Microscilla marina ATCC 23134: one gene and its partner. The protein of the gene in region 2 interacts with the protein of the main gene of each other region in a pairwise test. Links are inferred from orthologs where the notes say so. Each region holds a gene or a part of one and is shown on either strand. Other genes may lie near its edges.

What was found.
Region 1: the proteins of eno (region 2) and rpe interact in binary tests that used the Escherichia coli proteins (3 or more experiments, as listed by UniProt). The link is inferred for Microscilla marina ATCC 23134 from one-to-one orthologs.

What each region holds. Positions count from the first base shown.
Region 1 is NZ_AAWS01000018.1:77,636-93,573, reverse strand. The notes cover bases 7,470-10,359. They hold rpe (ribulose-phosphate 3-epimerase), read right to left. Parts: upstream 9,294-10,359; coding sequence 8,646-9,293; downstream 7,470-8,645. Other genes in these bases: M23134_RS41215 (hypothetical protein), read right to left, coding at 10,129-10,266; M23134_RS17950 (DUF3857 domain-containing protein), read left to right, coding at 7,470-8,572. Outside these bases: M23134_RS17975 (IS4 family transposase), read left to right, coding at 1-554; M23134_RS17970 (NlpC/P60 family protein), read right to left, coding at 886-1,293; M23134_RS38410 (NHL domain-containing protein), read right to left, coding at 1,700-4,069; M23134_RS17960 (hypothetical protein), read right to left, coding at 4,112-4,357; M23134_RS38405 (sigma-70 family RNA polymerase sigma factor), read right to left, coding at 4,480-5,061; M23134_RS41820 (hypothetical protein), read left to right, coding at 6,284-6,454; more of M23134_RS17950, read left to right, coding at 6,479-7,469; hisG (ATP phosphoribosyltransferase), read left to right, coding at 10,509-11,369; hisD (histidinol dehydrogenase), read left to right, coding at 11,458-12,735; hisC (histidinol-phosphate transaminase), read left to right, coding at 13,256-14,335; bifunctional histidinol-phosphatase/imidazoleglycerol-phosphate dehydratase HisB, read left to right, coding at 14,603-15,724; M23134_RS17920 (SixA phosphatase family protein), read left to right, coding at 15,894-15,938. UniProt on the Escherichia coli protein: Catalyzes the reversible epimerization of D-ribulose 5-phosphate to D-xylulose 5-phosphate.
Region 2 is NZ_AAWS01000010.1:214,732-230,710, forward strand. The notes cover bases 4,639-7,569. They hold eno (phosphopyruvate hydratase), read right to left. Parts: upstream 6,776-7,569; coding sequence 5,501-6,775; downstream 4,639-5,500. Other genes in these bases: M23134_RS11495 (AlbA family DNA-binding domain-containing protein), read right to left, coding at 4,639-5,066; M23134_RS11505 (hypothetical protein), read right to left, coding at 7,325-7,569. In the rest of the region: M23134_RS11480 (CNNM domain-containing protein), read right to left, coding at 1-821; M23134_RS11485 (hypothetical protein), read left to right, coding at 1,276-2,001; M23134_RS11490 (DNA methylase), read right to left, coding at 2,097-3,665; more of M23134_RS11495, read right to left, coding at 3,753-4,638; more of M23134_RS11505, read right to left, coding at 7,570-7,897; M23134_RS11515 (hypothetical protein), read right to left, coding at 8,438-9,115; M23134_RS11520 (DUF6909 family protein), read left to right, coding at 9,328-11,019; M23134_RS37930 (OmpH family outer membrane protein), read right to left, coding at 11,129-11,824; M23134_RS11530 (cellulose synthase family protein), read left to right, coding at 12,282-13,733; M23134_RS11535 (hypothetical protein), read left to right, coding at 13,706-15,130; M23134_RS11540 (GNAT family N-acetyltransferase), read left to right, coding at 15,494-15,979. UniProt on the Escherichia coli protein: Catalyzes the reversible conversion of 2-phosphoglycerate (2-PG) into phosphoenolpyruvate (PEP). It is essential for the degradation of carbohydrates via glycolysis.

The DNA of each region.
Region 1 (15,938 bases), on a different replicon or contig from region 2:
AAGCATCTATACAGTTTGTGACCAATATAGGTAAAAAGCCCCGTTATCAGGTGAATCGTCCTCATCAGCTCCTAGATCGCCACCACCCTGATTTAGACTTTATACAAGACAGTGTTGTACAATTATTTGAGCGTGGACAACCTACCAATTCAATGGAGCATGAGTTTAGGTTGATAGAGTTTAGAGTTAAGGAAACGGGGAAGCACCTTTTTATCCTGAGCAATCTTTGGGATTTACCCGCAGAAGTGGTGGCTCAGGTTTACTTGATGAGATGGGATATAGAAGTGATTTTCAGGTTTTTAAAACAAGAAATGAACCTTACACACTTTGTTTGTAATGATCTGAATGCTATAAAAGTAATGATTTATGTAAAGCTTATTGCAGCAATGATGATCCTTATTTTTAAACAAAAAAATGCCATCAAAACATATAAAAGAGCCAAAAAACTCTTTTTGGAAGACATCTATCTTTTGATTATAGTAGAAATGATGGAAAGTCCAGACCTGAGTCAATGGTTTCTAAAAAAAGCAAAAAAAAGACTGAAAAGAGAATAGATAATATTTCTCTGAACAGCCCTAATTCAACATTGAAAAATAATAAGGCTATACGGATTTAAGGTTGAAATGCGGGGCGTTTTTATTCACCCCCTAAAACCCAGTTTGATAGCCCGCTTATATCTAAGTGATCTGGAAAAAATAAGATGTGCCAATTCAAGAAAATATATTGTTCTCAGACGATTCAAAAAAAACGGTGCATAGCCAAAGCTATGAAGCTTTTTTTTTGAGAAGAATGAGGGCAATAGATACACTTTAATGGCTCAAATTATTTATGAAAGATCACTCACACCAATATACATCGGCACCTAAGGATTTGCCCCTATCGAGGCTATGCATCATTGTTTAATATTCGTTTGGCACCAATAAACACCTTGTAAGCAGGTTGTTCCAGAAAATGCTCCAGTGTCCAGATAACCGCCGTATGGTTGACTTTAGACAAGTGCACTGCTTGATTGTTGCCTATATATACGCCTACGTGGGCACCCCACGAGTTAGGAGTTTTGTTCCATAACAAAATGTCTAATGGCTGTAGATGAGTTACTTGCTGGGTATGTATGGTGTCTTCCCACAAATCGCTTGAGCGAAAATCGGGCACTTTCAGCCCGTGGTGACGCAACAGCTCGTAGGCAAACACCTGGCAATTGGCACCACCCTGCAAGCCGTTTACTTTGGGCGACCCAGGGTAGTGAGCACCTTGGTAGGTAACCTCAAAAAAATGAGGAGGAATGTCTATCATAGTATAGAGTATAGGTGTATGTTTTCTTAAAACAATAGTCCATAGCGCCTGCAGGGTTCTAGCGGCTAGGTGCTAGGTTCTAGGTACCCTGTTTAACTGCGTTGAGCTCATCACAGCAAATTGCTGTAGATTCGGTTCACAGGTAACTACACTTTTTTATCACGTTGATTTTCATTGACTTATGAAAAGCGTAGTTAAAAGTCGGTAAACGATAGTTTTTTCTTGAGCTACGATGAGCCTTTAGCTTTTGTTTGGCTGTTTGTAGGGGGCTTTTAGCGTCGCTTGAGCCAATTCGTAATTCGTAATTAAAAAGCTTTGCGCCCATTCGTAATTCACCTCATTAAATAAAAAAAAGCTCCTTTGTAAACACAAAGGAGCTTTTTGAAACTCGCCGTAAGTTATCAGGCTAGTAAACTATTAATCGACGAGTAATCAACTCTTTTCCTATTTTTATTTTTAGGGTATAAACACCCGCTACCAGACCACCCACCGGCACCCGAACTTTGCCATTTTGTAAGGCGGGGGTTAGCTCCTGTACTTTTTTGCCCTGTCGGTCAAACATTTGCAGGCTTACTTTCTCGTGCTTTGCCCTGGTGCCCAACAATACCGTCAAAAAAGCACTGCCCGACACCGGGTTAGGAAACATCACCACCCGCTCCTGGGTAGGATCTTCGGACAAAGCAGACACCAGGTTCACCGTCAGGGTATGCGCCACATCCGGGGCAGCTTCATGGGCGGCATCTCCAGCCTGGCTTGCCGTAATGGTGGCAGTGCCTCCTCCTACAATAGTGGCCATATTTCCCGAAATAGTCACTACCTCGGTATTGCTACTCGTAAAGGTGACAGGATTGCCCGAAGCACTCCCGGTGGCCATCAGCTCAAAAGGGGGGTCACCCATGTTTTTAATGGCATGGTCGCCCAGGCTAAAGCTAATCGTCTGAGTTTTTTTGGTCACTGTCAATGTACGGGCAATGGCGGGCGCAGACGCATACTTTTCATTGCCTGCCTGATTTGCCGTAACGGTGGCGGTGCCTGCCCCTACAATGACTGCCAGGTTCCCCGACACAATCACCACCGAAGCATTGCTGCTACTAAAGCTTACTGCCAAACCTGAGCTGGCGGTGCCAGTAAGGGTAAACACAGGAGCCCCCACCTTTTTGCTGGCATCGCTGCCCAGATCAAAGCTCACTACCTGGGCGTGTTTGTTTACGGTCAATGTACGGGCTACTGCGGGGGCGGGGGCATAATTGTCGTTGCCTGCCTGGGTTGCCGTAATGGTGGCAGTGCCTGCCCCTACAATGGTAACAAGGTTTCCGGAAATGGTGGCCACCGAAGTATTGCTACTACTAAAGCTGACCGCCAAACCTGAACTGGCAGTGCCAGTAAGGGCAAAAGCAGCCTCGCCCACCTTTTTGGTGGCATCGCTGCCCAAGCCAAAGCTAATCGTTTGATCGTTCCTTACTTTTCCGGTCAGTTGAAGCCCAAAACTAGCGTGCACCAAGTTGTTGCTCAAAAAGCTCAAAGCCCCGGCTTTGTCGCCCGGACTGCTGGTATTCATAGCCACCTGGATCACAATACTGTCTTGGCCGGGCACTGTCAGCGAAGAAGCATCGGCAGTGCTGAAGTCGCCTGTTACCTTTAGGTTGGTGAGTAAAAGGGTGTCTTTCCCCTTATTTTTGATGACAAACTCCAGCTTTTTGGTAGCATTCAACACCTGGCTGCCAAAATCAACCTTGCTTTTGTTGGCCACCACCGCCACCCCTTGCTTTACCTCCAAAGGGGGAAGCAAAGGAGTAAGTTTACGTAGGGCATCATTATCCCAATCTGTAAAATATACATTCCCTAATGCATCTACTGCTACTCTGAATGGGTAGTTAATTCTGGCACTTGTCGCCACTCCTCCGTCGCCGCTGTAACCGCCTGCGCCCGTACCCGCAATGGTAGTAATGATGCCCGTGCGGGCGTCTACCTTGCGTATGCGGTCATCCAAAACATCGGCGATGTATACATTGCCTGCGGCATCAATCGCCAGGCCTTTCGGATTGCGAAGGCTTGCCAAGTGGGCAGGTCCTCCGTCATTGAGTGCGTTGCCATCGCCCGCAAAAATGGTGATACTGCCTGTAGTAGCATCTATTTTACGAACGTACTTATCAACATCATTGACGGCATAAATATTGTTGTTGGCATCCAAAGCTATATCGTAGACATCGCCCATGATTTTTTTGGTAGAGATTACCCCAGTGGTGATGTCTACCTTTCTAATGCGGTCATTTCTATGATCTACTATATAGATATTGCCCGCAGTATCCAGGGCAACATCGCTTGGAAAATGTAGTTGAGCAGCAGTTGCCTGCCCCCCGTCTCCGGCAAACCCTCGATTGCCATTTCCGGCAATGGTGCTAATCACGTGGGTAGTGGCATCTATTTTACGCACCACATCATTGCTCCCATCAGCAAAATAAACGTTTCCGGCAGCATCTACTGTGATGCCCGTTGGATAATCTAACATGGCAGCGGTGGCGGGTCCTCCGTCTCCGCTATAGCCCTCGGTGCCCGTGCCCGCTATGATGGTACGTACGCCTGTAATGGCATCCAAACGGTATATCCGATTTCGCTCCGCATCGGTTACGTATACATTGTTCTGGGCATCTACCGCTACCCCCCAAATATTGTCGTAATTAGATAAAACCGTGTTGATTTTGTACTGGTTTTGCCCCGATGCCTCAAGGCTAACGATACACAAAAGTGTAATAAAAAAATAGTATATTTGTTTCATTGTATGATGTTTTGTTGTCAAGCCAAGCTTTGTATAAAATGGTTATTTTCGAACAGTTGTCCGGGTGATTTCACGAATTCGAGTGGGTCTGGCTTCTGTTACCTGCTTTTTGTTGTGGGCGCCTGTAGCCAAGTGAGCCGGGCTAAAAAACCTGGCATGGTTGACTATCCGTTTGTTTCTATCGTCATCCAGAGTATCTGTGGCTACACTGGTGTCCACCACGCCCGTTTGGGCAGACGCCTTGCGCAACTGGCGCTTATGATAATCTCCGATATATACTTGTTTCATGAGCAGTGATTGATTTAAATAATGATTGATTCAATTTAGATTTTTAACAACACCACCTGATACCTGATTTGTGTGCTGTATTTGTTTAGTCGGATCAAGGGCGGCAAAAGACGCAACCTTTTTCAAAATAATTTTAATTTTTCCAACTCCCTGAGTAATTCCTGCGGCTGTTTTACATCCATTCTCAGGTGATAGTCCACTATCTGCCCCTTATCGTTTTGTTCTACTTCAAAAAAATTACTGAATGCTTCTTTAAATTTTTTTCGCGCCCGCTGGATGCGTGACTTGGTGGCCGTAAGGGTTAAACCAAGCCTTTGGGCTACCTCTTTTTGGGGTATTTGCTCCAAGTCGCTCAACAACAACGGAGTACCATATTCTTTGGGCAAATAGTGTTCAATAATAAACTCAGACAATTTGTAAAGAGGGGTAATGGTTGGTGCTTCCAGTATACCCTCGGGTATGTCGTGGGTAGTCAATCGTGCGTGTACCTCATCTTTGCGGTAAAAATCTATGATGGTGTACCGGGCTACCTGAAAAAGCCAGGTCTGGTAGTTTTTTATTGGGTATTGTTGCACCAATCCCTGGTGAAGTTTAATGCCTACTTCCTGCAATATGTCTTTGCACAAGACATCGTTATGCACCTTTTTTTTGATAAGGCTTAACAATAAATGTTCATTCTGATTCCAGATTTTTTCAAATTTCATCCTGATTGTATTTTTGGTTAAAGCATAGTTGTATTATACAATTATTAAATCGCATTTCTATATTATATGTATAATACAACTTACCTGATAAGTGTAAATAAAAAAGACAGCAAAGCTGGTTGTTTATGAAGACAAAAAGAAACCAACAAACCCTAAGAGCAGGTGGTCATTTGTGGATAAACTTAAGCGCAAATCGGTGAAAATGGTGGTCACTAAGGGCAATAATAAACCCACAAACATTAAAAATAAATGATGATTTGTGGGTGTTTTTTAGCATTCAATTGTGTTATAGTGTAATCTTTTATTGATATTTTTTAATGGTCAAATCTATGAGAAATGCCTCAATATACGCAAGTAGTTTTATAGCAAGCCGCAAAGGTTTTATACCAATACGGCGGTTAGACAAGCTTTTGCAGACGGTTATTTTGCTAAAAGTAGTACTATACAACTATATAACTCCATACACTACTACTCACCTACTACCACTTGTTGGTGTTAAGAAATTGCCTTTGGTGAGTTTGGCGGTCTGAAGTGTAGACTCATTGGAAACCTTGCCGGAAACTGACTGGGGAGCATTCTCAAATATGATAAGTAAGTTTTGAAGCAAAAATCCACCACTTATTTCTTTTTTTGCATATATGAGAAAACCTGATTTTCATTGTATCTTTTTGGACAATGGTCTATTTATTATTGTGTTACTATTACGCCACAAAGAAACAGCGTATCATCTGTAAATGAAAGTAGTTACATTTGTAGCCATTAGTTACACAGATGTTACTATTGCTGATTTTCAAGTCATTAAAAATGAAAAAAAATAGTCCTTTGACGAAAAAATCCTGTACATTGTCTCCACTGGTCTAAGTTTTTTGCAACTTAAGCGTTAACTTTCGTTTAAAAACAAGAGAAAATCTTGGCACTATACATATCATTATGCCTACTCTACCCCACTATTTTTTCGCCTCGGTTTGTGTCTCTACCATAGCCGTCAGGCTACTATTTTTTTACTAGTACCCAAGTTTTGGCGATTTTCGATCAGCTCGTGAAGACACCATAGCCGTCAGGTTAAGCAAACAAGTGTAGAAAATTCACCCTAAAAATACCGCCATTACCTCAGCGAGTGTCTCCACTCGCCGATTGAGTCTCTAAAAAAAGCGCCCAAAGACAGTCTGGTCTCTTGTGAAGACACAAGCGACGGCGGAAAAAAGAGGCTAACCTGACGGCTATGGTGAAGACACGAGCTGAGGCAATGACGGTACACTTAAGGCATTGGAGACCTTTTGCCTATAACAGCCTGCGTCAAAAATACATGGGGCATGCTGCTACTTATAAACCCCTCTCCATAAAATTTCCTTTTTCCCCTCATATCTTTTATATTGAAAACATTACTCACTGAATGACCACCAGATAACTATTCATAATGAAGTACAAGGTTTTATTTGTTTTGCTCTGGCTTGCTTTGCCCGCTTTGCACGCCCAACAATTGTCGTTTGCGGCAAAAGAAGTAAGGCAGGAAATATGGGGCACGCCTGACGCTGATTTTACCGCCACTGCCGCGCCCACCAAATGGAGCAAAGAATCGGCGGTAATATTGGGTAAGAGTTTTAGGTTTGAGTATGGCAGAAAAAGTGGTTCACAAAAAATTTATAAGCGCATTTATTTGCGCGAACGCATCCAACTGATAGATAAAGCCGCAGTAGAAGAATATTCTGAGTTTACTTTTAAACAAATAGACCATACCTGGGGCGACAAACTCTATTTTGGCATCAAGGTGATCAAACCCAGTGGGGTAGAAAAAGAAATTCCGCTGAGCGAATCGGTCAAGATGCAAACCCAAAAAGGCAGTGAGACGGTGTCTTACCAAAAACTGGCGATTCCTGACCTGGTGCCGGGCGATGTCATAGATTATTACATTTTCTCGAAAGAGATTCTAAGCGCTGCCACTACTACCCAACTGCCCGAAATGTCTATTTTGCTGGCGGGCGACTACCCTACGGTGCGCCAAAAAGTAGTGCTGGCTATAGACCCCAACATTTACCTGAATGTGCGGGCTTTGAACAATGCCCCTGACTTTGTGTATAATGAGGAGGAAGATTTGTATTTGCTGCGCGATGGCAACCGCGAAAAGTTGAGCAAGTCGCTGTGGTTTATAGAGCAGCGATCGGTGCCCACGGTCAGGTTTCAGGTATTTTTTAGCCCTCAGAAATTTACTGGCAAAAAGGGCAAGCCTAAGTTTAGCATTACCCCGGCAGATGTGCTCAACTCTATGCAAGAGTACCCCAAAAAAAGCAAGGCAGCGGTTGATTTCTACAAAAAATTTAAGGCTTACCTAAAAGCCAGCAACAAGCGAAAGCTAAGCAATGAAGAAAAACTAAAAGAGGCTTATTATTTCTTTAGGCACCAATACCAAATAAGCATGCTTGAGCAAGCCATTGTGTTTCAGAAGGTAGACTTGAGCCGTATCAAAACAGACAAGGACTTTGTAAACATCATGGCATATTGGCTAAACAAGTACAAGTTTGAATACGAAGTAGTGGTGGCGGTGTCGCGCAAGATTGCCCGCCTCGCCGACTGGATCATTCCTCAGGAAGCCTCTTTGCTGTTGAAAGTCAACGGCAAACAAAGCTATTATTTGCAAAACCCTGTGTTGTATGACTACTTTGGCGAAATAAGACCTGAGCTACAGGGAGTACAAGGCTACAGCTTGCCCCTACACAAACCCCACCCCCAGCGCAAAGTAAGCAAGATACGTCTGCCTCTGCCGGGGCACCCTTACCACACTACCTACTACCGCACCGAGGTATGGATGGAAGAAGCCCTGCAAACGTTGAGGATAAAACAAAAAACGGTGTTGGCGGGCGCCAGCCGAAGCGGATACCAAACCCTAATGGTGAATCCTTACGAAATTATTGAAGAGAGTTTTCCTAAATATGGCACCAAAATACAAAGCAACAACGCCAAAAACCAGCGCATACGTCAACGCATGAACGAAGAACGCAACGCAGGCTTCAAACTCACACTTAAGGCAGAGTACAACAATGAACTGGTAGCACTCCACCAACTCAACGTCATCGAAAACGGCATTTGGCACCACAAGCCACGGCTCAGGTTTGAAAGCGAGTTTGTGATGCCTAACCTAGCCAAAAAAGTGGGACAAAACTATATTTTTGAGGCAGGCAGGCTCATTGGCAAGCAGGTAGACATCAAAATACTTAAGAAAAAACGAGTGTATGATGTGTATATGCCTTACGCCAGATCGTTTAAAAACGAATTAATCATCCATTTGCCAAAAGGCTATACTATACAGGGGATAGACAAGCTACAAAAAAAGGTAACCAACGAAACAGGAGGGTTCGAGAGCTCGGCAACACTACAAGCTCAACGATTGGTAATTACTACCTACAAATACTACACACGCTATTATGAGCCAGTAACACAATGGGACAAAATAAGGGCTTTTCTCAAGGCAGCGCATCAGTTTACCCAACAAAAGCTTTTGCTGAAAAAGCAATGAGCAATTTTAAAAGAAAACGACAAGCCGTTAGAAGAACTTCACGGCTTGTCGCTCATTACTTATTGCTCAAAAACTACCCCTTAAGCCCGGCAATGGTTGCTATGGGGTCTTCGGCGCGAAACACAAAACTACCCGCTACCAATACATCGGCGCCTGCCTCAATCAACTTGGGAGCATTCTCACTGTTTACACCTCCATCTATTTCTATGTGCAAAGGGGTGTTTTGTGCCTCTGCCATCGCCCGCAACTTGCGTACTTTTTGGTAAGTTTGCTCAATAAACTTTTGTCCGCCAAACCCAGGGTTTACCGACATCATACACACCAGGTCTATGTCTTGTAGGGTGTCTGCCAACAGCTCTACCGAGGTATGTGGGTTGAGCGCCACCCCTACCCTACAGTCCAAGTCGCGCAGCTGCTGCAGGTTGCGGTGCAAGTGTGGGCAAGCCTCATAATGCACCGAAATAGTGTCGGCACCCAGTTTTTTAAAAGTTTCTACGTAGCGTTCGGGTTGCTCTATCATCAGGTGCACATCCAACGGTTTCTTGGCGTGTTTCTGAATAGCCGCTAACACTGGCATACCAAACGAAATGTTAGGCACAAACATACCATCCATAATATCGATATGGATCCAATCTGCCGAACTTTCGTTCAACATTTCTACTTCTTTTTGAATATTGGCAAAGTCTGCTGCCAAAATAGAGGGGGCAATAATAGGTGCCATAATAATATATTATATAAAATTTAATGATGATGTTGGGGGGATAAATAGTCTATAGCGCCTGCAGGGGCAAGCTTCAAGCGACAAGTCGCAAGTCCTTAGCTAGACCCTGTTTAACTGCGTTGAGCTCATCACAGCAAATTGCTGTAGATTCGGTTCACAGGTAACCACACTTTTTTATTACCCTGATTTTCAGTGACTTACAAAAAGCGTAATTAAAAGCATTCAGTCAATGGTCGATAGCCCAATGCTGTTTCCTTAACAAAGCCTTTAGCCTGTCGCAAATAGCTCACGCGTGTTTTTTTTATGCTCTATCCCTAAGGATCAGAACATAGTGAGTGTGCCTAATACCTAGTACATTGGGAACTAAGTTACTCACATATTCTTTGGCGACTTTTGCCCCCTAACTTCCTCGTAAAAAAGTTAGATAGCTATGGCTATCCGCCATTTTCACGACTCGTCAGAAAACAAAATTCATCCAAATTAATAGGCAACTTATTTAATCCCCAATGCACTAGAACCTTGTCGCTAAAAGCTTGAGGCTGTAAAAGCTACTAACTCCCCCCATAAATTAACCTTTTGATAACAACGAGATAAAGCACTACAAGCCAATCATTTATGTATTCACAAAATACCATTTGACCTGTAGTAGCTCGTTTTTATTGGCGCAAATATAGGAAATCCCACTTCTTTTATTTTATATTTGCTCAACATTACAACACAGATAATTGTAATTAGACCAATGAAAACAACAAATTTCCTATTTGCTCAACTCTCCTGTGGTTACTCCCAGGACCCAGACACCAACACCCCGTCTGCTGTTACATTCATTGCCCCTTTAGCCACCGCTAACATCCATCACCACCCCCATCATTTGGCGCATCATCATTGCCATTAATTCTTGTCTTGCCTTTTTTCTCAAAAACCCACAGGCATACAAAACAGTTTCACATTTATTTTTCTTGTTAACTTTCATACAGTTTAGAATAGAGTCAGGCGCTTTGTACTGCTTCGTATGCTAAACACACGCCTATTTTTTGATCAAATCCGTGTTTGGGTTGATCAATTCGCTAGTGGCTTGGTATGATATAATATTAGACATTTGGCGCAAGCCTGCCTTAGTTTCAAACTTCTTTTAGGCACTAACACTTGTGGCTTGTAGCTAATGGCTTGATTTTCTTTTTATTTGACAAAAACTATCTAAACATCACAATACTCATGCAAGATAAAATTACCATTGCTATCCAAAAATCAGGGCGGTTATACGACAAATCGGTAGAATTGCTCAAAGAATGCGGCATCAGGTTTAACACCTACGGCAACCGCCTCAAGGCAGAAGCCACCAATTTTCCCTGTGAAATCCTGTTTTTGCGGGTGTCTGATATTCCGGCGTATGTAGAAGATGGCGTGGTGGACATAGGCATTATTGGCGAAAATGTACACATCGAAAAAAACAAGTTTATAGATGTGGTAGACTACCTTGGTTTTTCTAAATGCCGGGTGTCTTTGGCAGTGCCCCGCGAAGCCGACTACGGAGGACTGGAGTATTTTCAGGGCAAAAAAGTAGCGACCTCTTACCCACACACGCTGAAAAGTTTTTTTGAGAAAAAGAACATTCAGGCAGAAGTGCACCTCATCAATGGCTCGGTAGAAATTGCCCCCAGTATTGGGCTTGCCGATGCCGTGTGCGACATTGTGAGCACGGGCAGTACTTTGTTGAGCAATGGCTTGAAAGAGGTAGAAACTATCTTAAAGTCGCAGGCAGTAATAGTGGCCAACCAAAACCTAAGCCCTGACAAGCGCGCCCTGCTCAACAAGTTGATGTTTAGGGTAAAGGCATACAAAAAAGCCAAACACACCAAGTATATTTTGATGAATGCCCCCAACGATAAGCTGGACGAGATCACAGCGATTATCCCTGGAATGAAAAGCCCCACCATTTTGCCCCTTGCCGAAGAAGGCTGGAGCTCGGTACATTCGGTCATCAATGAAGATGACTTCTGGGACATTATTGACCAGCTTCAGGAGAAAGGCGCTGGCGGAATTTTGATTGTACCTATTGAGAAAATGATTGTGTAATTAGCCGCAGGCTTCGAGCCACAAGCCACAAGGGATGTACTTCTGCTTGCTGCTTGTCGCTGGTGGCTTGCCGCTCTTAAGAACCTATATGAAAAATATCATAAAAAACCCCGCCCGTAGCCAATGGGGTGAGCTATGCACGCGCGCTGTGATACAAGCCGATGTGATAGAAGAGCAAGTACAGGCAATTTTAGACAAGGTGGCAAAAGAAGGAGATGCTGCGCTGAAGTTTTTCAACGAAAAATTTGACCAAAGCAAAGTAGATGCCCTGGCGGTAAGCCCCGAAGAAATAGCGCAGGCAAGTACTGCCTTGAGTGAGGAACTCAAACAAGCCATTCGTCAGGCATACCACAACATCAAGGTGTTTCATGAGGCACAAAAAGAACCCCTCAAGAAAATAGAAACCATAGAGGGGGTTACTTGCTGGCGCAAAAGTGTGCCTATAGACAAGGTGGGGCTCTATATACCAGGAGGCACCGCCCCTTTGTTTTCTACGGTGCTAATGTTGGGGGCGCCCGCCCAAATAGCCGGTTGCCCACAAGCCATACTTTGCTCTCCACCCAATGCCGAGGGTAAAATTCACCCTGCCATTTTGTTTGCGGCCGACTTGGTGGGCATTCGCCAAATATACAAAGTGGGAGGCGCCCAGGCAATTGCGGCTATGGGCTATGGCACTGAAACCATTGCTCAAACCTACAAGATATTTGGACCTGGGAATCAATATGTTACCACAGCAAAAACCTTATTGGCTAAAAGCGGTATGGCAATAGATATGCCCGCAGGTCCGTCAGAACTTGCCGTGATTGCCGATGATGCCTGTGTGCCTGCTTTTGTGGCTGCCGACTTGTTGTCGCAAGCCGAACACGGCGCCGATAGCCAGGTAGTATTGATTGCTACAAATAGCCAGGTGGCCGAAAAGGTAATGAAGGAGGTAGAAAAACAAGTGGCTACGTTGCCGCGTCGTGACATTGCCGAAAAGGCTTTGAAAAACAGCAAAGCCATCGTGTTTGACCAATTAGCGGAAGCTATAGCCTTTAGTAACTTTTATGCCCCCGAACACCTCATCATTGCCACGCAGGATTTTGAACAGGTAGCCGAACAAGTGACCAATGCCGGGTCGGTGTTTTTGGGCAATTTCACCCCCGAATCGGCTGGAGATTATGCCTCAGGCACCAACCACACCTTGCCTACCAATAGTTTTGCCCGTGCATTTAGTGGGGTGTCTTTGGACAGTTTTTATAAAAAAATCACTTTCCAGCACTTGACCAAACCGGGCTTACAAAGCATTGCTCAAACTATTGAAACAATGGCTACTGCCGAATCGCTGACGGCGCACCAACGGGCGGTAAGTATAAGGTTTGAGTAATTACGAATGGTTTAATTACGAATGAGGAAATTACGAATTACGAATGGGTCAATTACAAGCCGACCGAAGGGAGCTCTGCTTTAGCTAATGAGCGCGACTACGGTCTACGGACTAAATTACGAATGGGTCAATTACAAGCCGACCAGAGGGAGCTCTGCGTAAGCTAATTACGAATTGGTCAATTACAAGCCGACCGAAGGGAGCTCTGCTTTAGCTAATGAGCGCGACTACGGTCTACGGACTAAATTACGAATGGCTTCGCCTCATTCGTAATTCGTAATTCGTAATTCTCAAATTCCTAATAGGCACGAGGCGACTACGGTCTATGGACTAAATTACGAATGGCTTCGCCTCATTCGTAATTCGTAATTCTCAAATTCCTAATAGGCACGAGGCAACTACGGTCTACGGACTAAATTACGAATGGCTTCGCCTCATTCGTAATTCGTAATTCTCAAATTCCTAATGGGCACGAGGCGACTACGGTCTACCGACTACCAACTCTGGACTAAAAAAAAAAATGAAAAATATTGAAAAACTGGTACGACCCAACATTTGGGCTTTGAAGCCTTATTCGTCAGCACGCGATGAGTTTGTGGTAGACGATGAGGGCAATGAACAACCCTTGGTGTTTTTAGATGCCAACGAAAACCCGCTGGGGTCGGTGGGCAGTAACGGGGCAAATAACCGTTACCCTGACCCTTATCAGCGAAAGCTAAAAGAGGCACTAAGTGCCCTAAAAAACGTTGCCCCAGAAAACATCTTTCTGGGCAATGGCAGTGATGAGGCTATAGATTTATTGTTTCGAATTTTTTGTACCCCAGGGCAAGACCGGGTACTGGTTACTCCGCCTACTTATGGTATGTACCAAGTCAGTGCCGACATTAACCATGTGGCAGTAGATCAGGTCAGGCTCAACGAAGATTTCACCTTGCCAGTGGCTCAGCTGTTAGACACAGTTGGGCAACATGCGTATAAATTGCTGATTTTGTGTAACCCCAACAACCCTACGGGCAACGCCATTGCTTCAACGGCTGAGTTTGAGCAAATCTTACAGGCTTTTGAGGGCGTGGTGGTGGTAGATGAGGCGTACATAGATTTTGCTGATTTCGCTTCTATGACTGCCCTGATCGACCGTTACCCCAACCTGGTGGTGTTGCAGACTTTTTCGAAAGCCTGGGGACTGGCAAATTTGCGCCTGGGGATGGCTTTTGCCTCCGCTCCGATCATTGATTTACTTAATAAGGTAAAGCCGCCTTACAACCTCAACGGGGTGACACAGGAGTTGGGGCTGCAAGCAGTACAAAATGTCGCCCAAAAAGACGCTTTTGTGGCAAGCATTCGAGCTCAAAGAGCGTGGTTGTATACGCAACTGCCTTTGTTTGACTTTATCGAGAAAATATTTCCTTCTCAAACTAATTTTATCTTGTTTCGTACCCAACAGCCCAACGAATTGTACAATTACCTGGTGCAACATCAGGTGATTGTACGCAACCGCTCTACTCAACCCCTTTGCGAGGGTTGTTTGCGGGTATCGGTGGGTGCGGAGGCAGAAAATAAACGTTTCATTGAATTATTGAAGAGTTGGGAGCTTTTGTAGCCTCAAGCCTATAGGTTTGCAAGCCTGTTAATTTTTAATTGCAGCAAAACACAGGTTTTGAACGCTTACAGTTTGGGCGATCTTTATATAACAAAAGCCATGGCGACTAATTAAAGGCTACAGTGAACCACAGACTTCTATCTACCGATTTTATAAACCACTAATAATCAGTGATTTATAAAATCGGCAACAGGCTTGCAAACTAGCCTAAAGCTAAAGGCTAATAGCTTTAGGCTGTAGAAATTATCAACTCTAAACTAAAATATTATGAAAAAACGTGTACTTTTTATAGATCGTGACGGGACGCTTATTGTAGAGCCTCCGGTTGATTATCAGGTAGATTCGCTCGAAAAACTAGAGATGTATCCCAAGGTAATCAGAAATATGTATCAAATAGCCCAGGAGCTGGATTATGAGCTGGTGATGGTGACCAATCAGGACGGGCTGGGTACGGATAGTTTTCCGGAAGATACCTTCTGGCCAGCCCACAACAAAATGCTCAAAACCCTGGAACAAGAGGGAATTGTGTTTGATGAAATATTGATCGACCGCACTTTTGAGGAAGAGAATGCCCCTACCCGCAAGCCGCGCACCGGGCTAATGACAAAATACATTGATAACCCTGCCTATGACCTTGCCAACTCGTTTGTGCTGGGCGACCGCCTAAGCGATATGCAATTGGCTCAAAACCTGGGTTGCCAGGGAATTTTGCTGCAGCCAACACTAGCCGCACACGATTTGCCTGTGGTGCTTACTACCATTGACTGGGACAAAATTACGGTATTTTTGACGGAGGCAAACCGCGCTGCCCAAGGGCGTACTGCCACTGTGCAACGTGCTACCAAAGAAACTGACATTGCTATAGCGCTCAACCTGGACGGGAGCGGCAAAAAAGCCATGGATACGGGCATTGGTTTTTTTGATCACATGCTGGATCAATTGGCGCACCACGGCAAACTTGATTTGAGCGTAAAGGTAAAGGGCGACTTGCACATAGACGAACACCATACTATAGAGGATGTCGCCATTGCTTTGGGCGAAGCCTTTAAAATAGCCTTGGGCAACAAAAAAGGCATTGAACGCTATGGTTTTTTTAACCTGGTGATGGACGAATGCCTGGCACAAGTTGCCTTGGATTTTTCGGGGAGAAATTGGTTGGTGTGGCAACCTATGTTTAAACGCGAACGAGTGGGTGGTATGCCTACCGAAATGTTTGAACATTTCTTTAAATCGCTCAGCGACCACGCCCAATGCAATATTCACGTAAGGTGTGAGGGCAACAACGAGCACCACATGATAGAGGCTATATTCAAGGCGTTTGCCCGTGCGGTAAAGGCTGCCAAACAAATTACTGGGGTTGAGATTCCAAGTACTAAAGGGGTGATTTAGCCAAGGGGCTGTTAGAGACACATCACATTAAGTCTTGCCACAAGCGGGGGTAATTCATTCATTCTTACATAATTACCCCTACTTGTTGGTTATATTTAATGCGGTCTTTGCGCTCAGTATTTGAAATCACGCTAAATAATTAGTTTTTTTGCACAAATAGTAAAACGCAATGAAAAAAAACCTCTTACTTTTACGCCACGCCGAAGCGGTGGCC
Region 2 (15,979 bases):
GTTTCTTCAGGAATAATCATTATTTTTCGTTTAATGGCACTCAGAGGCACATTGCGTTCATCAGATGCCATTTTATCAAGCAGGTCGTGTTTGTGAATAAAACCCACCACCTGGTCTATGTTCTGCTGGTAAATAGGAATACGCGACACACGTAAAAATTTCTTATCATCAAAAAGTTCCTGTACGGTCAGGTTTTCATCAGCAGCAAGTACTACTGTGCGCGGAGTCATCACATCTTTGACCAAAATAGAGTTAAAACGCAACATGTTTTTTATTACGCGCGACTCTCCTTCTTGAAACACCCCTTCTTTTTCGCCTATGTCGGTCATTACAGCCAGTTCACCTCTAGTAATAGAGGCTTCTTCTTTGCTGCTGGCAAGCCATTTAGTGATAACCTGAGAGATAAGCACCAATGGGTACAACACCTTGGTAATTACATTGAGTACATTTACCGTAAAGGGCGTTAACTGTTTCCAATAGGCGGCTCCAATAGATTTGGGGATAATTTCTGATAAAATTAAGATCAGTAAAGTTAATACTCCTGATACATACCCCAAGTACTCGGCACCAAATACCAAACTAGCTTGTGCACCCACCCCCGCAGCACCTATAGTATGCGCAATGGTATTGAGCGATAAAATAGCCGAAAGAGGCTTGTCAACATTTTGCTTGAGTTCTTTTACCTTTACCCCCAAACGACTCCCCTTTTGCGCCAGAGATGCCGCATAAGAAGGCGTAATACTTAATAAAACAGCCTCTAGCACTGAGCAAAGAAAAGAAACCAAGATGGCAAGGCATAAATAAAAAATCAGTAATAACATCGCAAGATGAATTTAGTTGGGTGTTTATATATTATTTATAAGGAGTAATAAAAGCCCCGGTTTGTATAAGTTGGGGTATATGTCAGGGGCAAAGGTATCTTAAATTGATTAGTCTGACAAATGGCAAACGCATCAGATGAGCTTTTTTGTAGTATACTAAGATCAATTATTTTCAGTTAAAGAGTTAACCTTTGGTTGTTTTTGGTCTATAAATGCTCAAAGAACTACTTTTTGGGCATAAAACCAGTCTCAATCAGGGTAAACTGATTTTTTGAAAAATTATTGTTTTTTCTGCGACCTTTTTCCTCGGAAAGTCGTATATTGATGTAATAAAGAAAACTGATTTATACTTTAACACATATCCAATGTGAAGTAATGTACTCAAAATAAGTTTTCAGCCTTACCAGAAAAGACAGTTAATTGTGAATATGTTACTAAGCACCACTAAACTATCATGCATAAATTTATACTATTAATATCATTGGCAATTTGGGTGAGTGCATGCAATTCTGATCAAAAAGATAAGCAGCAAACACAAGCACATAAAAAAAAGCTGGAAGAAGCTTCATTGGCTCAAAGTCAGGAGAAGCTACCTCAAAAAAATGTGAAGGAGGCGCCAGAGGTAAAAGAAGGAGATGAAGGGTACCTTGTAGAACATCCGGAAAAAAAAGATGCAAATGCTCAGAGTAGAATGAGCGCCATCGAGCGGTTGAAACTAAAAGGTTCGGCTCAACTTGAATACGCCAAAAAAGACTTTCAGGTCTTAAGAGAAGATACCACCATTACCATTGACAATAATGCGTTTGTGATTCATTTCCAAACTACTTGTTTGAACGATGGTGGAGTAGCACAGGAGGTGATCCCAATGGATGGAAGAGATCATCGTACTTATTTGATTTCTCATAATTACAAAACAGAAGTTTCGGTGAAGCTCAACGGGAAATCTACCGGAAAAGATATTATTCAAAAAGATTTGTTCAAAGGGCATTTAAATGCCGACTTTCTGAGAAAGTCTATCATCAGACATCCTCAGTTTGTAAAGTTTAATGAAGACAACGCTGAAGCCATTTTTTCGTTTATGGTAGGAGTGCCTCACACCGATTGGGTGGCGCTGGCTACAGTAGGCGTAGGGCAGTTTGGCAAAAGCAGGGTAATCAAAGTAGAGAGCCTTGGAATGTAAGATGTGAACTAATTTTAAACGGGTTTTATATATATTTTAATTATAAATCTCATCCTAGTTTTAGGATGAGATTTTTTTATGTTTAAGATGCTGTATCAAGAAGCAATTTTCTCTTCCAGGTTACTTTTCACTTCTATCTCCAGGGTTTGCATAGACGACAACCCGTCTTTTTGGGTTGTTTGTACTGCCACCGTGTATTTGCCGGGAGCAAAACTATAGGTAAGTTCTGCTTGTTGTTTGAGCATTTCCTGTGGGCGAAATGCCTTGTCAGGCTGATAGTCAAAATCCCAGGAATAAAAAGCAATGTTTTGTTGATCAGCCACTTCTAGCTTAAACTGTACCTCTTGCTGGTCGTTGTCTGATGCTTGTATGGTATATTGTATTTCGGGTTTTACAGGCACTGGCGTAAGGTCATCCAATGTTACCAGTTTTAAACGAATATTTTCATACGTATTCAATCGTTGCACCTCTTCTATGGCGTATTTGCTAAACTGATCGCCTACCAATACTCCATGGTACAAATGCTCAGGGTGATTTTCATAAAACCACTTTTTTCTGAATGGCTGGATGTGGTGCTTGACCATGTGGTCTATAGCTGACAACCCTAAATTACTGCCCAACCTTATAATAACAGAGGCATCGTTCAACAGTTGTGGTTCAAACTGCTCTATTATCCATTTTTCAAACTGTCCAGCTTCGCTGTGCAAACGTGTATGAGATTCGTATTGATAAATACGCAATGAAAAATCTTGTGAACTCTCTTTATTGAGCAGGTATTCTGCTTGCTTGATATTGTCAACCAATGTATTGGTACCTATCCAAAACCGTTTGTACTGGTCGGCCAGTCTTAGCAAACGCCCGTTTTTTACATTGATACTAAGCAATGTATCTCCCTCGTTGCTGGCATACTGAATAATTCGCCGGAGCAAATGATAGGGATTTTTTGATTGGTAAGTAAAGCCTTTCTGAGGAGCGTTAAACGGCGACACTTGACAAGGACGGTTGGTTTGGTCTTTGGGAGCAATGTAATATTTTTTGAAAGTAATAGGATCATCATTGTTTGCCGGAATGTTCAGCAAACCAAGGTGTTCCCATTCTATGAGGGTTTCTTCGGGAAACGCCCAACCACTGGTGGGAGCTTCGTGCCCCTTATAGCTATAAAAAAAACCATCAGCGTGCACCGAGTTCAAACTATCGAGTCGATAGCGTCCCTTGCTGTCTTCATAGCGGTATATTTGATTCAGGTAATGTTCGTTGTAGGGGTAGTTGCAAGTATATTGCTCTGACCTGGCATAATACAAAATAGTGGTATACTGCAATGACGTGTGTACAGAAAGGTTGCCGGTGTTTTGGGTTGGCTTCCATTTAATTTCTCCCTTGTAATGCGCTTCTTCAAAGTGCTTGGGCAATGCGGTATTTACTGCCCACTCTTTAAGCGAGGAAGGAATATTGACAAATACACTTGCGGTACTTTTTAGCAACGGCAAAGTGTGTTTGATGGTGTTTTTGAGCCACTTTTGATAGTTTTTGGCTTGTTTGTTACTACTGGTTACTGTAGCAGGATCAACAATGTGAGGAGGGAGGTCTATGTAGACCAAATCAATACTTTGAGATTCGAGTACAGCCAACACATTTTGAGTGTCTCCTAATATGAGTTGGTTCATAGTATTATTCGTTAAATAGTTTGTTGAGTGATATTTACCACTGCTTAAAACATCTCAACAATAATACCACCTAAGTCAATTGTGGAGCTATAAATCGAAATAACTAAAGTTTGTAAGGTCTATTTTATCTTCAAAAAATGCCATATCTTGTTCTAACCCAAAAGCTCGACATATTTTTTCAGCGTTTTTCTTGGCTATCTGCAAAATGTCATCATCGGTAAGTTGCTGAGGGTAAAACTTTTCTATGAGCTTAAAGTTAGGGTCATACTTATTCTGATACTCATCATAAAAGTAGTAAAGTCGTGAGTTAAAGTATTTGGAGTGAAAGCCCGACAAAGTATAATGGAGAACATTTACAAAGCTCAATTGCAGACTTACCTCATCATGATAGTTGGCCATGTCAAAGAAGTTACGTGAAAAATCAAGCAACATCATCTGGTACCCGACAATATTGGTCAGGTTGATAATGCCAATTTGCTCTTCGCGGTGTTTGGCGCGTTCTTCATAAGCTACATGCTGCGACATACCCGATTCTATGTAACCATTGTTTAAAATCTCGAAATAAGAGGTAAGCTCATGGCGGTTTTTAATATTCTTGAGCGTCAACCCATGCAAACTGGTGTCTATATCATAAGTAGAAAAGAGTTTAGATCTTTCCGAAGGTTTATAATTGCGGGCATTGCGCTTAAGCCATTCTTTAAATTCTTTTACCCCAAAAGGGATTTTTTCTACCTTAGGTGCCTTGGGTATTAATGAAAATAAAATGAAAGGTTTTTTTGCCCGGTTAATGAGGTTATGCAGCTTACTAGAGTTGATATTATAGCCAAACTTAGGATGGGTTTCGTCCCAAAGGTTACGTTTATACAAAAAATCATCCAGTGCCGACGCTCGGTGTTGACTATGGGCAAACATTTCTTTGAGCTCTTGGTGCGAGGCAGGTTTTATTTCAGTATTGCGTCGTAAAAAGTACTTGTTTTCTGGCACTACCATGTGAGGTTTGTCAGCACTTTCGGGTATATGCATGACCACTACAGCTTGGTTGGTTTCACTGTCAGGAATATCAATCGTGACAATGTCATAAGTGGGCTGAACATCGACATGCAAAAGTATAGTTTGAGCGATCCATTCTTTGATGGGTTGCTTGTTTATTTCTTTGTCGATGCCTGTTACCTGTAGTTGTTCTTCATTTACTCCTATAATCAGCCAGCCCCCTGCACTATTGGCAAATGCACTGGTGTTTTGGGCAAGGTAAAGTTCAAAGCTACTGATGTTTTCAAGGTAAGACACCGCATCAATGGCTGGTATTTGGTACTCCAAATATCGGTTAGACGGTGTTTTTCTCGTGTTTACCAATTGATAAACATCCTCGAAGGTAATATCGGAAATAGGTTTATTAAACATTATACGCTTAATTTTGAGCGTTTCAAGGTGCTAATTGGCTAATGATTGAAGTAGTAAGTAGTAGCAAGCAATGAGCTATAAACTACAAGTAACGCTAATTACACCTGCTTGTTAGGTATATTTAATGCTGCCTTAGTATTTATTTTCATTCTAATTTAGAAAAAAAAACATCTTTGCCCAACAACAACATGGTTTTTCAAGAATATTCAATTGTGTGTTTCTGCGAAAGTGGGGGCAAATGAACCAGCAATCTGTCAGGGTGGGCTTAGTTTGCGGGATCAATAACCTCACACTACAGTAAGTAACGGTTGTTTTTAAATGTATGCATTCCGTTGAGGGCTTATGTTATCATGGGAAAAATGCCATAAAAAAAGCAAGCATCCCTTAGATAGAAATGCTTGCTTTTGCAAAATATGGGTAACAATACCGTGTTGTTAGAAATTATTACCAGGGTAGTAAGCTGTATCGCCTAACTGCTCTTCAATTCTTAACAATTGGTTGTACTTGGCCATACGGTCGGAGCGAGACGCCGATCCGGTTTTTATTTGTCCAGTATTCATGGCTACGGCAAGGTCGGCAATGGTTGTGTCTTCGGTTTCGCCCGAACGGTGCGACATTACACTGGTATAGCTATTACGGGTAGCCAACTGAATAGCATTGATGGTTTCGGTCAGTGTACCAATTTGGTTTACTTTAATCAAAATAGAGTTGGCTACTTTAGTATCTATGCCTTGTTGCAAACGCTCTACATTGGTTACAAACAAATCGTCTCCTACCAACTGGGTTTTGTCACCTATAGTTTGGGTAAGCAACTCCCAGCCTTTCCAATCATCTTCGTGCATGCCATCTTCTATCGAGCGGATAGGATACTTTTGAACCCAATCTTTCCAGTAAGCCACCATTTGGTCAGAGGTAAGCTTATCGCTGGTAGACGATAAATGATACAAGCCAGTTTCTTCGTCATAAAACTCAGAACTAGCCGCATCCATCGCAATCCACATATCTTCGCCAGGGCGGTACCCCGCTTTTTCTATAGCTTCCAATACTATTTTAATAGCGTCTTCATTAGATTGAATGTTAGGAGCAAATCCCCCTTCATCACCTACATTGGTAGCAAAGCCTTTGTCTTTCAACACTTTTTTGAGGTGATGAAAAACCTCGGTACCCATTTGCAATGCTCTGGAGAAGGTGGGTGCATTGGTAGGCATTATCATAAATTCTTGAAAATCAATGGCATTGTCAGCGTGAGAGCCACCATTCAAAATGTTCATCATAGGTACCGGAAGCGTAGTAGCATTTACCCCTCCTATGTACTTGTAAAGTGGTTGATCAAGCAAATTGGCGGCTGCCTTTGATGCTGCCAGCGAAACTCCCAAAATAGCGTTTGCACCTAGCTGTCCTTTATTGTGTGTATCGTCAAGCTCAAGCATGATTTTGTCGATCAAGGGCTGATCAAACACCTCTATGCCAATAAGTTCGCGGGCAATGGTTTCGTTTACATTATGAACAGCCTTCTGTACTCCTTTGCCTAAAAAGTAATTAGCGTTACCGTCACGAAGTTCTACTGCTTCGTGTTTTCCGGTAGACGCGCCAGAGGGAACAGCAGCACGCCCCAATACACCTTCTTCTGTAATTATGTCTACTTCTACTGTTGGATTGCCTCGTGAATCCAAAATTTGTCTTGCGTGAATAGCATCTATTACACTCATTATCTTTTTTAGTTTATAAGTCAGTCAACTTTGCTTGAGTATTTTCAAACTTGAATGACCTTGTGGGAAATACAGATTTTTAAAGGCGCAAATTTAATTGTTTTTTTTATTTTGAAAATACTTAAGAGAGGCAAGGCGCGGAAAAAACAAAATAGTATAATTAATTAATACTATAGTGAATTTAAGTAGCTACTTTTTATTCATGCTACTCAACTTTATTATTTTTCGGGGAACTCTTAGGAGAAAATTATTTTTTGATAAGTGATCTGGAAAAAAGAAGATGTGCCAATTCAAGAAAATATATTGTTCTCAGACGATTCAAAAAAAACGGTGCATAGCCAAAGCTATGAAGCTTTTTTTTTGAGAAGAATGAGGGCAATAGATACACTTTAATGGCTCAAATTATTTATGAAAGATCACTAAAGCAATTACGCGTGTTGAATTGAGCCAGGGCTGGTGTTTTTGTAATGGGGCAAACTCTTTTGACATAAAAAAAGAGCGGATGGTACCATATCCGCTCTTTATAATTACAATAATTTGTGCGCTAATCTAACGAGGCATTGCATAATGGACTTGCCCTTTTTTGTTAAAATACAACTCTCTACCATATCGGTATTTAGTAGAAGTACCATCTTGGTTTTCCAAAGTATGACTTTTGCCTAAAACACAATTCCACACACCTAGGTAAGAAGGGTTGTTAGAATAAGTAACATAAGAGTTTGCTTTAAGAGTTAGACTTACATTAGGGTTACCTTGTGGGTGTACAACATCGCTTGAAAGGGCGAAGCCTCCTACTACTCCTACCACATTTGCGTCAAAGTATACCTTTTTACCCCCTTTGAACTTGGCAAAGTGATTACCAGCAGTAGCCACTTTGATGTCAGTATCATAGGCTATTGTTCCTTTCAGAACTCTGCCGTGACTGTCTAATACCAGACCATTGGTAAAGAAATGAATGAATTGGTTGAGTCCCACTGGGCGGTATTTTTCAATTGCCGATTTTGAAACTCGATTGGTTTGAGTGGTGAGAGGTTTTTGAGGATCAACTGTTTCCTCTTTTTGACATGAAAATGTCATCATTGCCAACATTAATAGGGCAAATAGTTTGATCTGATTAGTCATTGTATTAATTAAATTAAGTTTGATAAAAATGTGAATAATTGATGAGATGTTTAATTAGCATGCTTATGTCTGACCTCATATTTTTTAATTGTGTGATGCAAATGTATGTAATACTTTTTAAATAAAAAAATCGTAAATATCTGTTTTTTAAGGATTTTAGAATGGTTTTTAAAAATATTTAAGTGTAATATTCTGAAGAATATCTGATTTTTGTTTGTTAATATTATGAGCAGATGTTTTTGTAGAATAATATTTTTAATTGTATTACACAATGTGTAATGAATAAGTTGTTGATTTTTAAGTCTATATAATACAGGCATTCGTTTTAGTATTTTTGGTGTTTACTCAAACACCCATAAGGGTTGGAATCTCAATCAATAGGCAAAATTAGGGGAGGGGTTTATATAGTTTCTTGAAGTATACTTATCACTCAACTTCAATTGGGTAGGTGGGCACTGTTTGGCATCTTTGTTTTTTGATACAGCAATGCCTTGAGGCGAATTTATGGAACCTGACACTTGAGGGTTTAGGTAGGGGTGTTTACCAAAAAAACTTTAAGCCTAGTTGTAGGTGTTGGAGGGATGATAAAAGCGAGCCACCCAAAAGTGCCGAGCTGAAGTTGGTTTGGTTGCGACTGGCTAAAACAGGAGCGTGCTGATTGCTGATATTGGCATCCAATATCAAATAATTGAGTTTAAATAGTGTCGTGCTCATATCAATCCCCAGTTTTTTGCCAATCATAAACAGCAAACCAACCTCTGTGTTGACATAAAAGCTTTGCGATGCCCCTTTTTCGGTATAGGTTGGGTGGCCAATAGCGTGAGAAGTATATTCAAAATGTCGCTGGTTGTAACCAATGCCAGGTTGAGTAAAAAAAGCCCATTGAGAAGTAAACCAATGGTGGTGAGTGGCAAACGCTTCGAGTCCCCAGACAGTATTATCGCCTATGTTTTGGTAACGAAGTGTTTTGTAATGATAATAAGTATAAGAGAAAGAAGCACTTACGCCTACTTTCCATTGGTTGTTTACAAAATAGGCAATATTTGGGGCAATTGTCCAACTGTTGCGTCCATTGGCCAAACTGTCCAGCCCTCCATTATTTTCCAGTTTGTGGGTGCCCAGGCTAAGACCAAGGCTTTTTCTTCCTTTAAAATCCTGTGCTTGGGTGTAGTTAACAAGTATTGCCAGTAAAACACTGAGAGAAACTAGTTTTTTCATAAAACTATAGGTTGTGAAAATAAAATATTGCCCCTTTCACGTATTATTTGAGTTGCGTTTCATTGTTTTTATATCAATCATTGTTTTCTTTATACATTTGGTAAGGTTTTCGGCCACACATCAAAAATACCCATCAGTTTAGGCTTCATATTTCTAAAGATGTAATTACTTTTGTGGGTACATTCTATTTTAACAGAATTTGTATAAAGCCTATGAGCCTCGACATTATTGAACTCACCCGCGCCCGTGAATCACGCGCTGCCATTGAAAAACTATACATAGAAATGCGCCATATTTTCAACAGTGGCTCTTATAGCCCCTCTACCATTTCGGGCAGAGTATTGTTGGAAGCATTGCATACGTTACGCCCCGAAATTTATGGATCTATCGACGATATGGAGAAGGTAGAACTCAATGGGTTGGTGTATGTGATGGAGCGTCTGCCCAAAGGCATCGAACAATGTCGTTTTTTGCGTCTTATATCCGACGAGGGCTACAGCCATTCTGGTTTCGAGGTAATTATTCCAGCCAAACGCCGTCGTAACTGTTACAAAGTAGACAATGACCTCATGTTGGTAGAAGTAACCAGAGGGCGTAGCGAAATTTATGATATTCTGACCCACCTTACTTTTATGTACAATGAGGCAGAAAAGATAAAATCGCACGCGTTTGACAAGAATGGAAACAAAACCAAAGAATGGGAACAATTGGAGAAAATCGTGGAAGGTAACGTAAAGCTTACCGAACATAACCGTGATTTGGCCTTTAGTCATTTAAGCACCCTATTGGGGCGCACCTTTGAGCAAACCAAACAAGCTTTTTTCCGTTTCGAAGACACTGCTCCTCAAAATAGTGGTTTGTTCCGTATTGTATACTGGCTGGGCAAGGTGGCGCACGCTGCCGAGTTTGAAAACCAACCCATTCAAATTACTTTTACACCTACGCTTCGCGATCGTATAGGGCACCATATTCACGGTGAGCAGTGGGCAACCAATATCAAAAAACATTTAATTGAGCATAAATTGCTTGATCGCCCCATTCATATCATTAGTGCCAATATGCACAGTGTCATGAACTCGTTGTGTGCTTTGAGTGCTCTCAAGGAAGATTTTCCTGACCATAAACGAGCCGAAGACCTTGCCCAGGAGTTGAGCAAACCCAATAACCAATCTCTTAACAATCGTGTACGCCAATATGCCGAACAGTGTGGTATGTTGTATTTAAATGATAATTCGGGTACAAATATTTCAGTGCAGGTTTTTGATACAACTTTGCTCGACCTTAGCAACCTACCTGTAGAGTTGAAGGTAAACAAGGAACACATCAAAAAAGAAAAGCCTGTCATTATAGTGATGGACTATGCTTTTGGTGAGCAAGCCTATGAAACAATGGATGAGTTGCTTAAACCTTACAAAAACGCCAACTTGTTGGTAAAATCTATCTCTGTGATGGGTAAGGCGGGTATTTTGCACGGAGGCAAGGGCGACTTGATGATTCCTTCGGCGCATGTATTTGAAGGAACTGCTGACAACTATCCGCTTAAAAACGAGTTTACCAAAGATGATTTTAAAGGTTCTGGGTTGAACGTGTACGAAGGAGCCATGATTTCGGTGTTGGGCACTTCGTTGCAAAATCGCGATGTATTGGCTTACTTCAGAAATTCATCGTGGCGTGCAGTGGGGCTTGAAATGGAAGGAGCACATTACCAAAAAGCTATCCAGGCAGGGTCTATGATTCGCAATAATGTATCGTCAGACATTACCTTGCGTTATGCTTACTATGCATCTGATAACCCTTTGCTTACCGGAGGTACCTTATCTTCGGGTAGTTTAGGAACAGTAGGAGTAAAGCCTACTTACTTGATTACTACCAAAATTTTGAATAAGATTCTGAATCCAAAATAGCAAGAACAGCACTTGAATGCTTTCTTAGTATTATATATAGAAAACCCCCTGTTTGCTCAATGGCGAACAGGGGGTTTGTTATTTTCAGTAAAGTCTGTAGAGCACAGCATTACTTTTTAGACTCAGAAGAATCTTTTTTGCTTTCGTCTTTTTTGTCTTCGTCTTTACCTTTTTTCTTATCGTCTGCAATCTCTCCGGTTTTACCGTCTGCATATTCTTTGTTCAAACCTGTTACTACGGCATCGGTTACGTCAAGTTTGGCAACACCATACAATACAGAAGTAGATACCGCGCGTTGTGGCAATACTAAGTCATACCCATTTTTCTCACAAAACCTTTTAAGAAAACTTTCTACGTTTTCTCTTAATTTTTTCATCATTTTGGATTGCTCATCTGCCAACTCTTTACCACGAACCTGGCTATAACCCTGCAAGTTGCGTTGCTTTGCTGCTAGGCGTTGTTCGGTAGCCTTGGCTACATTCATAGTCATTGTGCCAGCAGTACGCTGATAAGACGCCACCTCATTCTTGAAGTTTTGCTCTCTTGACGCCAGGTCAGCCTGAATTTCTTTCCCTTTAGTAGTCAAGTCTTTTTGGATTCTTTTGGCAAACTCATATTTAGTAAGCAAAGAGTCCTCGTTGATATACACAGTCTTAGAAGCAGCTACCGCATTGTCGTTGGCAGTGTCCATAGATGCCTTAGCTGTTTCGGTAGTATTATTGTCTTGGTTATTAGTCGAATTTTGGTTTCCACACCCATACAACACAGTTGCTACAAGGGCAACTACTAGTAATCGTCTCATCATTGAATATCTGTTTACGCTAAAAATCATTTTTTCAAAAAATTTCGGGCAAATATACAAAAATTAGCCTACGATGGTACTTTAGCCCCTTAGTATATAGTATATTTGTTTTGACACCCACCTACAATAGTCCACCATATTCAGATGATCGTTCATAGCTGCTGTGTGAAAGTCAATGCCTATGATTATGCTGAATATCAGTAGCTTATACGCTTTCTTTGAAAACATTTTATTTTGCCCTTATTGCCCTGGGCTATTTTGTCATTTTTATGACATTGTCCTACATTTAAAAATCATAAATTGCAGTTTTTCATCTACCAATGCCAACTCTGCCAATGGCAAGCTGGGTTGAACGTTTCCAGTGATTGGTATGTTAAGTGGGTGAAAAATTGAAAATATTCATTCCCATTTACTAAAATTTATGACGGCGTTTATTATCCTGTCTTTATATGGTTTAGCCATGTTACTTATCTTTTGCTACAATGCCATGCAACTTCAGTTGGCATACAGTTATTGGAAGTTTAAGCGCAAAGCAAAACAAACTGTAGTACAAGTACCCACCTCAACTTCTGCCTTGCCGATAGTGACTGTGCAATTGCCCATATACAATGAAAAGTATGTGGTACAACGGCTCATCGATGCAGTAGCAGCACTTGATTACCCTCAGCATAAGCTAGAGATACAGGTATTGGACGACTCTACCGACGAAACTATAGACCTCATTGCCGAGAGAGTAGCATACTGGCAACAACAGGGCGTATGGATAAGCCACGTGAGGCGTCCAAACCGTGAAGGCTTTAAGGCGGGAGCACTGGCTTATGGGCTTACCCATAACAAAGGCAAATTGATCGCTATTTTTGATGCCGATTTTGTGCCGCCTACCCACTTTCTTAAAGCTACAGTGGGGGCTTTTGCCAATGCTGACATAGGTATGGTGCAAACCCGTTGGGAACACCTCAACGAAGATTATTCTTTGATGACCCAACTTCAGGCTTTTGGGCTCAATGCGCATTTTACTGTAGAACAGGTAGGGAGAAATGCACAAGGACACTTGATTAACTTTAATGGTACTGCTGGAGTGTGGCGCAAGCAGTGCATTGAAGATGCGGGCGGCTGGCAGTCTGACACCCTTACCGAAGACCTCGACCTCAGTTATAGGGCACAGCTCAAGGGGTGGAAGTTTAAGTACCTCGAAGAAGTAGGCACACCTGCCGAATTGCCTGTGGCAATGAATGCCCTCAAAACGCAACAATTTCGCTGGACCAAAGGAGCAGCTGAGTGCGCCCGCAAAAACCTTTGGAAAGTTTTAGGTGCTGCTGACTTGAACTTGAGTACCAAAATGCACGCTTTGTTTCACCTACTCAACAGTTCTATGTTTGTGTTGGTAGTATTGGTGTCGGTGCTTAGCTTGCCTTTATTGTTTATCAAAAATGCTTTTGTCGAGTATACTCAAGTGTTTATATACTTTAGCTTTTTTCTAACGGGTACCGTCTTTCTGGGGGTGTTTTATTGGGTATCTACTTCGGTCAAAGGTTTGAGCAAACAACGTAGGCAAAAATACTTTTTTATGCGCTTTCCCTTATTCTTGGCAATGTATACCGGGTTGTCGCTCCACAATGCCTTGGCAGTGGTTGAGGGACTCTTGGGCAAAAAAACACCTTTTATCCGTACCCCTAAGTTTAACATTACCAAGCAACAAGACCAACCCTGGAAAAGCAACCAATACTTGAAAAACAACATTAGCTTGCTTACTGTGCTTGAGGGAGTGTTTATGGTGTATTTTCTGGTGGGAGTTGGGGTGGGCATTTACCTGCACGAATACGGTTTGTTGCCTTTTCATTTGATGCTGGCATTTGGTTTTGGTTATATCTGTTTTTATTCTGTATGGCACTCATTGGTCAACCCCGCGTAACGCTCAACCTGCGGTTAGTGATTTTTGTATTAGGCTCAGCTATAGGCTACATCTGGGTAAGCTATTTTACCCATCGGGTATGGTTTTACCAGTTTATTGCATTATACGCGGGCTTGTTTGGCGTGTATGGCTGGTTTGTACATTGGGTGCTTAAGCCTGGCAATGTGGTAAGTGTGCGCCAAATCCAATGGCTAGGAGTATTGCTTAGACTCATACCTTTGTGGATGATCCCTAATTTGTCGGATGATTTTTTTCGGTTTTACTGGGATGGTAAGCTCCTTGTCAATGGCTATAACCCTTATTTGTTGTTGCCAAAAGATTTTATCCTGACTCCTGAGGCGTCAACGCTGGGCTTTACCCAAGTGCTTTATGAGGCAATGAATTCACCCACTCATTATACGATCTATCCGCCGTTTAATCAAGCCTTGTTTGCTACAGCCCCCTGGTTGTTTCCGCATAGTTTGTTGGGGGGTGCTGTGGTTATGCGTTGTTGGATTATACTAGGCGAAATAGGCTTGTTGTGGTTATTGCCAAAACTGTTGCAAATGTTGGGCAAACCACCCAAAGCAATGGCGTGGTATGTGTTCAACCCTTACATTGTGCTAGAGCTTACCGCTAATTTACATTTCGAGGGAGTCATGATTTTTATGTTATTGCTGGCCATTTATTGGTTGGTTAAAGGTGGGTATTTGCACACTACCTCACACCCTCCAAAAGACAGACAAGCACAACCTATTTACTTTATTTTGTCAGTAGTGGCTTTTACTCTGGCAGTCAATACCAAACTCATTCCCTTGATATTTTTACCTGCTTTGTTTTGGTTTTTAGGCTTCAAGCGTAGCTTACTTTATTATAGCCTGGTAGGTTTACTCACGGCTCTATTATTTATGTTTTTTATTACCCCCGATTTTATTGCCAAGTTTCAGGACAGTTTTAACCTCTACTTTCAAAAGTTTGAGTTCAACGCCAGTGTCTATTATGTGCTCCGCTGGATAGGTTACCAAACCCATGGTTACAATCGTATTGCATTTTTTGGCATTGTGTTATCTATCATAGCTAGTTTGGGAGCCTTGGCTATGGCACTTTATCCGGTGCGCAAGGTAGTAGTACACCAGTTGCTTCACAAAATGTTGTTTATCCTTACCTTTTACTACCTGATGGCTACAATAGTGCACCCCTGGTACATTAGTGTGATTGTAGGCTTGGCGGTATTTACTCCCTATCGTTTTCCTATGGTGTGGTCGGCTATGTTGGGGCTTACTTATTACGCCTATAGCACTACACCCTACCAGGAAAACCTCTGGTTGGTAGCCGTTGAGTATGCTGTAGTATTGGGTTGGCTGGGAATGGAGCTGGTAAGACATTGGCCAGCAAGACGTTCTTTACATAAGTTGTAGGCTTGGTTTTATGTTTGCTTGGCATCTAAAAACCTTGAAAAACAATGACTTGTAGCCCATTCTCTGAATTAGATAGGATAATCTAAAGTTTAGAAATATATTTACTAATATGCAATTAGGAGTGTACGAAGTCTTGTAATTTACTGATAATAAATGTTTTACAGAATCAAAACGAATTCAAGTAAGGTCGTTTATTCCTTTAAAAGACGTTTTATGTAATCAGGTTTGCTCTTCGCGTGGGCAACCACAAGGGATTGCCCCTACATTTAGCCCCTTGATTTAAATATAAACCCCTGTATATCAAAGGTTTTTAAAACTTCGTACAGTTCTAAATATGCAATGTTCAATTTTTATTTGTAAGAGATGGATACCACCACATCATTTCACCCAACTACCAGTAAAACTGGACCTTATTCAATGCGGCTGTTACAACCACATGAACTTTTGCAGCTTTATGACCTTAATCAACTGGTAGCCCATGATCCAGCAAACAAAGCTTTTTTAAACCCCCAAACTCAAGATTTCCTTGCGCAATGTATACAACCCACTACTGGTTTTACTATTGGTGTATTCGATCAAGATCAATTGATTGGCTATCGGGCGGTGAACTATACCAGCAAGCATATAGAGTTGGTGCCCTCTCCTTTGGTTGCCCCAGTGTACTACCCTAAAACGGCTCACTTTGCTGGTGTGGCAGTGGCGCCAGCTTACCAGCGGCAAGGCATAGCCCGGCACATGGTTTCCATGGCTTTGTATAGGCTATACAACCAAGGGTTTCGCTATGTTACAGTACGTGTGCGTCCTACCCATGAGCAAAGTATTTGTTTGTTTACTTCGTTTGGTTTTCAA